2 regions of the Vibrio sp. 1978 genome follow, and region 1 is predicted to be linked to the other one. Evidence: predicted binding sites of a transcription regulator. Region 1 holds the regulator's gene; the other holds the start of a gene.
What was found. The regulator CRP, encoded in region 1, controls carbon source genes, mostly activating them, when cyclic AMP is high. The targets are predictions, from matches to a motif close to TGTGANNNNNNTCACA.
Positions count from the first base shown of each region.

Region 2: the regulator CRP is predicted to act here: its motif matches at 3,233-3,248, upstream of R8N49_RS15480 (NupC/NupG family nucleoside CNT transporter).

Region 1 covers NZ_JAWPOP010000035.1:30,271-35,572, forward strand. The annotation lists gene R8N49_RS22535 (DUF1338 domain-containing protein) at 170-961, shown strand; gene crp (cAMP-activated global transcriptional regulator CRP) at 1,098-1,730, opposite strand; gene R8N49_RS22545 (phosphoribulokinase) at 1,971-2,840, opposite strand; gene R8N49_RS22550 (YheU family protein) at 2,966-3,178, opposite strand; gene R8N49_RS22555 (hydrolase) at 3,212-4,219, opposite strand; gene R8N49_RS22560 (TIGR02444 family protein) at 4,307-4,795, opposite strand; gene R8N49_RS22565 (ABC transporter ATP-binding protein) at 4,792-5,302, opposite strand, start outside.
Region 2 covers NZ_JAWPOP010000015.1:58,178-63,479, reverse strand. The annotation lists gene R8N49_RS15495 (diguanylate cyclase) at 1-2, opposite strand, end outside; gene R8N49_RS15490 (alpha-ketoglutarate-dependent dioxygenase AlkB family protein) at 135-740, shown strand; gene R8N49_RS15485 (DUF3541 domain-containing protein) at 810-1,898, shown strand; gene R8N49_RS15480 (NupC/NupG family nucleoside CNT transporter) at 1,953-3,161, opposite strand; tRNA gene R8N49_RS15475 (tRNA-Leu) at 3,723-3,806, shown strand; gene R8N49_RS15470 (DUF2913 family protein) at 3,839-4,450, shown strand; gene R8N49_RS15465 (tryptophanase) at 4,529-5,302, opposite strand, start outside.

The DNA of each region.
Region 1 (5,302 bases):
TGGCAGAACACGAAAAGTGAGCAAAGACTCGGAAAAGCGTGTTGACTGACTGGCATTTACCGTCACAGGTTGATGGTTGCTCGTTCATTATTCTGGACAACTTTTGTTGTGAACGAGCAGCCAACTTCCGCTTACCTTTAAACTCTACATCTCGTAACAAGGAGTCGTTATGACGCCCGATGTGTTATTTGAATCGCTATGGCAAGATTACATTCAACGTCTTTGCCCTTCGGCGGCTAAAGTGCATCAGCTGCTTCAAGAAGATGAGCCTCTGATTAATGATCATATAGCTTTACGTACCTTCAATATCGCGCCTCTTGGTATTGAAACTCTAGCTAAGCCATTTGTAGCTATTGGTTACAAGGCGTGTGGTGATTACGTTTTCGAAAGCAAAAAGCTGGTTGCTAAGCACTATGAGCACCCAGATCCGAAGCAACCTAAAGTATTTATTAGTGAGCTAAAAGTTGAAGAGTGCTCGCCTGAGCTACAAGAGATTGTGAAAAATTTGGTGGCACAAGTCGATGCTGACAAGCTGAACGATAGCGCATTCTTACATGGTGGACGCTTGTGGGATTTAAGCTTTGCTGATTACCAAACGTTGGCTAAAGAAAGTGAGTACGCATCTTGGCTTGCGGCGCATGGTTACGGAGCAAACCACTTCACGGTGAGCGTTAACCAACTCAATGAATATGAAGAAGTGAAGCAGGTAAACGATCATCTGCGTACCGCTGGGTTTACCATTAATGAAAATGGTGGTGAAGTGAAGGGCACTCCTGAGGTGTTGCTAGAGCAGTCATCGACCATGGCAGATAAAGTAGCGGTTCGTTTTAGCGAAGGCACTGAAATTATCCCTGGCGGGTTTTATGAATTTGCTAAGCGCTATCCGATGGAAAATGGTGATTTGTACCCAGGTTTCGTGGCCGCTTCAGCTGACAAAATCTTTGAAAGTACGAATGGCTAAGTTTTAGGGTTAACCTGTTAAGCTTACTCATTAGTGTTCGCTGCACCCTATCTTATTTGGTCATGAGTAAATAAAAAGCCACCAATGTTGCCATTGGTGGCTTTTATAATTTTGTTCGTGTCACTCTAGTTTGAGATTAACGAGTACCGTAAACCACGATGGTTTTACCGTGAGCAGAGATTAGGTTCTGCTCTTCTAGCATCTTCAAAATACGACCTACTGTCTCACGAGAACAGCCAACAATTTGACCGATTTCTTGACGAGTGATCTTGATTTGCATGCCGTCTGGGTGAGTCATTGCGTCTGGTTGTTTTGCAAGGTTCAGAAGCGTCTGAGCGATACGACCAGTTACGTCTAGGAACGCCAGGTCACCCACTTTTTGGCTAGTTACTTGAAGACGACGAGCCATCTGCGCAGAAAGACGCATTAGGATGTCTGGGTTTACTTGGATAAGCTGACGGAACTTCTTGAAAGAAATTTCAGCAACTTCACAAGGAGATTTAGCACGAACCCAAGCTGTGCGCTCTTGGTCTTCCTCGAATAGACCAAGTTCACCAATAAAGTCTCCTTGGTTTAGGTAAGAAAGGATCATCTCCTTACCTTCTTCGTCTTTGATAAGAACCGCAACAGAACCTTTAACGATGTAGTACAAAGTTTCTGCCTTTTCGCCCGCGTGAATTAGCGTGCTCTTTGAAGGGTACTTATGAATATGACAGTGTGAAAGAAACCACTCTAATGTTGGGTCGGTTTGAGGTTTACCTAGAACCATAATATCTCACTTCCTCTGCAGGGTACGCTTGCGCTATCCATATTTTAGCTAAGCCTGAATTAGGCCTACTAGAATAAGAGCACTTTTTATATGCTGCAAGCTCTCTTGTGTTTCGGTAAGAAATAGTATCCTTTTTCGAAAACGATTTCTTGATTTTAATCGTGCCATGATTGAGATTTTGTAAGCAAAACTGTGCACATGATCACGGTATGAAAAGTAAACATCTTCGCAGGCAGGTTTTTAGCCAATTTTCCCTGTTTCGATGAGCTGTTGTAGGATAGGCCGAACTATGAGCTCCATTGCAAAGCTCATCTTACCGCCGGGTACGACAATCGTGTTGTGGCGTGACATGAATGAGCCATCAATCATGGCCAGCAGATATGGGAAGTCGACATTCTTGATACCGCGTAGGCGAATCACCACAAAACTCTCATCCAAACTAGGGATGCCTTTTGCATTAAGTGGGTTGGAAGTATCAACGGTCGGTACGCGCTGGAAGTTGATGTGAGTACGAGAAAACTGCGGAGTGATATAGTTGAGGTAATCGTCCATGGATCGCACGATTGAGTCCATTACCGCTTCACGCGAATGGCCGCGATCGCGAGTGTCACGTACGAATTTTTGTATCCACTCTAAGTTCACAATCGGCACCATGCCGATTAAGAAATCCACATGTTGAGCAACATTAACATCGCCATCGACCACGCCACCATGTAACCCTTCATAAAACAGAACGTCGCTGTTTTCGGGTAAGTCTTGCCACGGTGTAAACGTGCCTGGCATTTGATTGTAGGGAACCGCTTCGTCAAACGTGTGCAGATAACGGCGCACGCTGCCAGTGCCGTCATGCCCGAACTTACGGAAAAACTCTTCTAATCCCGGGAAGTCATTAGCTTGTGGGCCAAAGTAGCTAATGTGTCGACCTTGCTCGCGGGCTTTGCGGATTTCGATGTCCATTTCTGGGCGAGTAAAGCGATGGAAGCTATCGCCTTCAACCCATGCGGGTTTAACGTTCATCATATTGAACATTTTACGGAAGGCTTCAGATGTAGTGGTCGTGCCGGCACCGGACGAACCAGTAACCGCAATAATTGGGTGTTTAGCTGACATGACAAACCTTGTCGAAAATTACTTACCTGTAATGTGCAGTAGAGTTACTACTGCACGGTCGATATCCCACTATAGCACGTAACAATACCTTGTCATCGAGTGGGATACGGTAAAATGTGAAGGGTCTAAAATTTTGTTTTATGCTGAATATCGACGGTTTCGTGTAGCTCAGAGAACACGATAACCGCTTCACCTTTTTCCAATTGAGCTTTAACTTGATCAATTTTGTCATGCAAAGAAACCTCGACGGTTCCGTAATCCGTTCCTTCGCGTAAGACGAATTCACGAATTAAGTTTTCCAATGTTTCCGGCGCAATGTCTTGCCATGGAATGATCATAAATACCTCTAACTTTTATGATGAGCGGCTAGTTTACTGCGTTCGTTGCTTGGATACAGCAGAAAGGTAATCTGCGGCGATACTTTCGTAATACGCGGGCAGCGCTTCCTCCAACCAAAACTTAGGTTTTAACGCCGTTCCTGTCAGGAAGCCAACATGGCCACCGTGCTCAAAGAGACGGTAATCAATATTATCTGGCAGAACAAACTTCGGTATCACATCATCGGTCATGAACGGATCGTCTTTGGCATGGATGATCAGTGTGGGTAGCGTGATTTGCTGTAGTTTACTTAAGCCAGAGCATTGGTCGTAATAATCTTGTGCGTCTTTAAAGCCATGCAATGGTGCGGTAATCAAATCATCGAATTCATACAGCCGTGTGACACGTTTGATTGAGTTGTAGGACAGCGCCAGCTCGCCATGCAGTAGATGATGCTTTTGTAACGCGTTACGTTTCAGTGAAGAAAGCAGATAACGGCGATACACTTTTGAAAAGCCTTGTTCTATACGGTTCGCACACGCCGCTAGGTCTAAAGGCGCTGAGATAATAGTCGCTGCATTCAAAATAGGGTGGTCTTTATATTGGGCTAAATAATTCGCCAACATGTTACCGCCAAGAGAAATACCAACCGCAACCTTGGGGTTATCAGGAAAGCGTTGCTCAAGGTGCTCTAAGAAGTGGAGGGCGTCAGTCACTTCACCAGAATGATAGGCGCGAGCTTTCTTGTTTGGCTTACCGCTACAACCGCGGAAATGCATCATCACCGACAGCCATCCAGATTGAGCAAATGCATTCATTAGCCCATTGGCATAAGGGCTATAGAAGCACCCCTCTAATCCATGAAATAAAACAAAAATCGGCTTTTTTTGTGCAGGCTCTTGGGTTGGGTCCTCGCTCCACGCGAGATCGAGAAAGTCGCCATCGGATGTATCGAGGGTTTGCCAAATCGGCGTAAACAACGCTTTTTTGCGAATAAAACGCGGCAAAAGCGTTTGGAGATGCGGGTTTTTGATCCCGGCGGCTGCGAAAAATTGTGTCATACCTAACTGCTCTTATGCGGTCCTTCGGTGTCCGTTGAAGAACTTATTAATATAATCCTTTATAAAGATTATAGGTATTCTACAGATTTATGGGCGTTTTGGTGGTTGAATGTTTGGCACCGGAATAGCAAAGGCTTGCTGCAAATGTTCCCCACCGAGTTGACGACAGTATCTCAACGTCAGTGGGTCATCATCATTTTTGAGTAGTGCAAGTGAGTTAATGCAGTCCACCAAATCCGCTTGTTGCTGCTTTTCTAGTTGCAGCTCAAACTGCAAGGTCTCACGATACAAAGCGTCATTGACTTGAGACTTAAGGTGGCGACGAAGGTCGCGAAAGGAGTGAAGTAAAGTTTCGCTCCTACCTAGACAGTCTTGCACCAAGGGCCAGTCTTTTTCTTGGAAAATGAGTTGCTGCTCATCGAGCCATCTGAGCAGCAGGAGTAGGTTCACGTTGCCGTGATAATTGTTCTGCAATGATAAACACGCTTCTTTCACTTCTCGCACACCATAAAACTGCAGACTGAACTGCCAAAGGTGTTCTAGGGTGAGTGTGTATTCAGCGTGTTGATTACTCATTGATTAAACTCTAGCTCCATCTGCTCCAGTTCTTCCTGAGCAGACATCCATTCCATTTCAATTTCTTCGAGCTCAGCTTTACTGGAAGCTTGAAGTGCCAGTACTTGGTTAAGTTTAGCTTTATTTTCGGCCGCATACAGTGAGTTGTCCGCCAATTGTTCTTCAGCTTCGGCCAGTGCAGCACCTAACTTATCCATTTTATTTTCTAGTTGTGTCAGCGTTTTGCGAATTGGCGCTGTCTGTTTTCGAAACTCTGCATCGCGACGTTTTTGCTCTTTCTTCGCAGCTGCGCTGTTGGCCGTATCTTTGCTTGGCTGCGCAGCCTGCGCTTCTTTGCGTTCCGCTCTTTGTTGTTCGGTTAACCATTTATAATAGTCATTTAAATCACCGTCGAACGGAGCAACTTGTCTATCATGCACTAAATACAAGTCATCGGTCGTAGCGCGCAGTAAATAGCGGTCGTGCGAAACAATCACCATCGCACCTTCGAATGTTTGCAGTGCCATC
Region 2 (5,302 bases), on a different contig from region 1:
ATTTTCTCCCCACAACTCGTATACAACTACGAGATTTTTTATTTATTGTTAAAATTCTTATTATCACAAGAATAACCAATCATAATCAGAAAGGTAACAGTGATTGACAACTTTTATGTTTTAGGTGTGAGATGATGCATCAACAAGGCGATTTATTTGGCGGCGATCTATGGCAAGAAGTAGAAAGAGGAAAACTTTATTATGATCCTCATTTTCTTAGCAATCTTGAGGCGGATAATTACTTTGACCAACTTCGAAAGACACTGCCATGGCACCAAGAACACATTACTATGTTCGGCAAGTCAGTACTTCAACCTCGCTTACAAGCGTGGCACGGTGATGCAGCATATACTTACTCAGGCTTAACCATGCAGCCTCACCCTTGGACTCCTGAGTTAACTCAGCTCAAAGTGCGTTGTGAATCAGTTGCTGATGTCACTTTTAATTCTGTTCTCGCTAACTTATATCGACACGGCCAAGACTCAATGGGCTGGCACCAAGATAATGAACCAGAGTTAGGTAGAAACCCTGTTATCGCATCTTTGAACTTAGGTGAAACACGTCGATTTTTGCTTAGAAATTTACATTGTAAAACTGAGATTGAATACGAGCTTTCTCACGGCTCCTTACTGATTATGGCTGGCGAGCTACAGCATCACTGGAAGCACTGCGTACCAAAAACCGCGAAAACCAAAGATGAACGTATCAACCTGACTTTTAGGCAAATTTTTAACTATTGACTCTGCTTTTACATTCTCAATTAATATTGATGGTAGGTTTAGGTTCAGGACTTCATAGGGAATGGATTTATGCGTATTAAACCTCTTAGCTTAGCGGTCTTACTCTCTTGCTCACTTACCTTTGCAGCTCAGGCATCACAGGAAGAGGTACCGCTTCTCGATAATACTCAATCAGCGCAGTTGATTCGTAGTACCTACGAACAGGAACTGTTCACTTTCCCGGCGTTTAAAGAGGGCCATTTTGGCTTACGCATGTACCGCCAAACATTAGATGAGAAATATCACGCTGCCATTTGGACCGACATGGCACAAGTAGCCAGCCGGTTAAACCAATTTGCTAATGAAGTTGTTGAACCAGAAGACATCATTCTCTATTCATCTCAAAGGCTGACCACGTATCAAGAGAAAGAAACCGAACGAGGGCAGCGACGCTATACCGTGACTAAACACCATCCTGAGTACCTTTATCTTGGTGTGGATTTGCTTGGCGCAATGGCAAGAGCAAACGAATACGGCCTAAAGCATAAACAAGACAAAACGCTGAGAAAAATTATTAGGCGCTACGATTTCTCGCGTTACGTTACGGACAAAGAGATGATAGAAGCATGGGCAGCTCAGCTTGCAAACCAAGTCTACTGGCTTCGTCAGTTAGGAGAGCAAGATGTGGTCGAGGAATTCACTCAAACCTTCCGTGACACCTACCCCGACGATAAAGATAAGATGCTTTCAGCTCAGCAGTATTGGAACAAACTCTATGGGATGACGCACATCATCTTTGCCGATTCACAGTATTATCAGGAGCGAGTAAGCGAGAAGAAACACCAATGGATTTATGATTACTTTCGCAACAACATCGACACTATCCTACTGCGCGCCAAAGAAGACGTGATTGCGGAAGTCGGCATTTCGTTTTTGTTAGCAGGCTTGGACCATGATCCGGTCGTAAAGAAAACCCGCCAAGCCATTCGTCACGCAATCAACGCAGAAAAAGGGATGATTCCGTCGGTCGACGGTAACTTTGATCTCAAGTACGGCGAACACCGTAACGTGCTAGCCATCATGCTGCTCGATTGGAAAGGGGTACATAAAGCGCCAACTTATCAAGAGCACCCAGAGGCTTTTAAATCGATACCTTACGGCTTAATGCCCAAGCCTTAGAAATAACAAAACCCGCCATTTAGGCGGGTTTTTAGTGTGTATCTTCAATCTAAATTAGAGAGAGATAAAAATGCCCGCTAAGCACGCACTCATCAGGTTAGCGAGTGTACCAGCAGCAACCGCTTTTAGGCCTAGACTTGCAACATCTTTGCGGCGCTCAGGTGCCATCACGCCGATAGAACCCAACTGAATCGCAATTGAGCCAATGTTCGCAAAACCACACAACGCAAAAGTGATAATAATTTGAGTATGCTCAGACAGTGTCGCTTTGTGCTGCACAAAATCGATAAACGCAACAAACTCATTCATCACCACTTTCTGACCAATGTATGAACCCGCAGCTAGGATTTCGTGGCTTGGCACACCAATCAACCATGCGAGAGGTGCAAACAAATAACCAAAAATCGCTTGTAGCGTTACGCCAGAGAAACCAAGTATCTCACCCAAGTTTTCTAGCCCCGTGTTCACCATCGCGATAACACTCACGAAAGCGATAAGCATGGTACCAACAGCAACAGCAACTTTCATACCGCCCATAGCACCGCTTGCTAGCGCATCAATTACGTTGCTTTCTTCTGATTTATCTAGCTCAATATTGTTGTAATCGCTTGGCGTTTGACGCTCAGGAACGATAATTTTTGCCATCATCAAACTACCTGGCGCTGCCATAAAGCTTGCCGCGATCAAGTATTTGAGGTCGACACCCAAACCAGCATAACCACCAAGCACACTGCCCGCCACTGAAGCCATACCACCAGCCATCACGGCAAACAGTTCAGAGCGAGTCATGTTAGAAAGAAATGGACGAATAAGAAGTGGTGACTCGCCTTGAGATAAGAAGATGTTCCCTGTTGCAACCAAAGACTCTGCTTTACTCGTACCCAAGAACTTCTGGATAGCGCCGCCAATAAATTGAATCACTTTTTGCATAATGCCCAAATAGTAAAGGGCGGAGATAAGAGCACTGAAGAAGATGATGATAGGAAGGACACGAATAGCGAAGATAAAGCCAGAAGAAGCGAGGTCACCAAAGAGGAATTTAATCCCTTCATCAGCAAAGCTGAGTAGCCCCGCGACCCCATTACTTAAACTCGCCAGCGCCGCTTGACCCAACGGGAAATAGAGCACCAAAGCAGCAAACCCCATTTGTAGCATCAAGGCGCGAGATACAGTTTTCCAATTAATGGAAGAACGACCCTCAGAAAGTAGGAAAGCACAACCTAGCAGTGCAACAATACCAAATAGACTAAATAGAACACTCATGAGCTGGACCTACTAAACGTTGAAAAAGAAAAAAGAGCCAAAGGAATTGGCAGAAGAAAGGGACAACGCAGCGAGTGATAACTCACTTTTAGATCCAGAATGTAGACAGAACGAATAGTTCGACATCTTATTTTTACCTTATACAAGCAATTGAACGTAGCTGGTCCGGTCCGTGGGGTCATTCACTGCTGGCGAGCATGTTGCTTGGCCTGCTCCATGTGACGGCTTGTATGGGTAAGGGTCCTGAACAACTAAACCCTAATTCCCGCTTAAACGGGACGCAAGTATAGCCAACAAAAAGAGATATTCATCACATTTATTTACGCAAACGTTCAAGCGTTCAAAATTTAGGCAAAAGTACTCTTTTGTCGTCATACTATTAATAAAAGTAAGGGCATAAGGATAGGCGTTGATGGTAAAAAACATAAAAGTGACCAATAAATATGCAATCAAACTCGAAAGAGCCAAAATTCGTCATTTTGCTCTCGCCAACAGGTGGATTTTGGTTATACAATTCGCGTTGCTTCTTTCGAGGCCTCTGAGTATTCAGAGCATCATGATGCCGAGATGGTGAAATTGGTAGACACGCTAGCATGAGGTGCTAGTGCCTTTGGTGTGAGGGTTCGAGTCCCTCTCTCGGCACCATTATCCTTCTTCCCTAATTTTGTTCGAGTGTAATGCAAAGTTCTAAGCAGGCAAGACAGTCTACAGATGCTAATCAACTTCTGAGTGAGCTTGCGGTTCACGCTTTATTACACCTGCACTTTAAAATTCACGCGTCCTCGCATGGCCTCTCCCTTAAAGAACGTAATGACTTACTTCAGAAATGGCTGAAACCAAAACTGAAGAGTAATCGCTATAAGCTGATTAAAAAGCCGTTAAAATCTTTGACTCAGCAGGCAAAAGGTGAGAACGGAAATCTGGAAGCATTACTCGAGCGCTGCGTCGGTGCAGACAAACCCAGCAACCCTCAACCCGATCTAGATAGCTACTTGCTGCTGATCAACGAGATTGAGAAGAAACTGGGGACTACCGTGTTATTATCTCGACCGGAAGACGTCGACTTATCTCACGACCAACACGGCTGTTTGCTGTGTGTGCTTTCTGAGAACTTAAATCAGCACTTCGATGATAATAACGCCCTAATCGCTCCTATTTCGATGCTGTTCCGCGGACCAATGAGTCAACGTTCACTTTTTCTTGGCAGCATTTACGCCAGTGGTACCTTCAATTATGAAGTGCAGTATCAAGACGACCAGTTCGTTCGCATCACATTAGAGTTGGCGTAAGTGTAACGCTAAGAAATAAACGAATCGAAAAAGGCCGCGAAACTCGCGGCCTTTTGCTTATCTAGATTTAAACTTGAGTTAATCGATCTCTTTAAATCGAGCAGTAAAGTGGCGCAGCACTGGTGGCTCGTACTCGAAAGTGAGCCCTTTTAACTCATGTGCACGATTTTTCAGTTCGATAATCGCATCCGCAATGTAATCCATATGATCGTTTGTGTAGACACGACGTGGAATGGTCAAACGCATCAACTCAAGCTCTGACACTTTTTGTTTACCCGTTTCCGGATCTCGACCAAGCAGCAACGATCCTATCTCTACTGCTCGAATACCCGCTTCCAAGTACAAAGCATTACACAATACCTGCGCAGGAAACTGATCCGCTGGAATATGTGGCAAAATCTTAGCGGCATCCACAAACACCGCATGACCACCCGTTGGGTATTGAATCGGAATACCGCCTTCACGTAAGCGCTCACCTAAGTATTGAACTTGGCTAATTCTATAGTGAAGAAAATCCTCATCCGCGGCTTCATACAAACCGCGAGCGAGCGCTTCCATATCACGCCCAGCCATGCCGCCGTATGTTACAAATCCTTCCATGGGTACGCAGCGCGTCTGCACCGCCTGGAACAACTCCTTATGATCACGAATACAACACATGCCACCAATGTTTACCATCGGGTCTTTCTTAGCTGACATGGTGAGCATATCACCGTACTGGTACATCTCACGGATGATTTCCAGAATCGATTTATTCTCGTAACCCGCTTCACGCTGCTTGATAAAGTAGGCGTTCTCACAGTAACGAGCCGAGTCAATCACCACTGGAATATCGTACTTGGTTGCAATCTC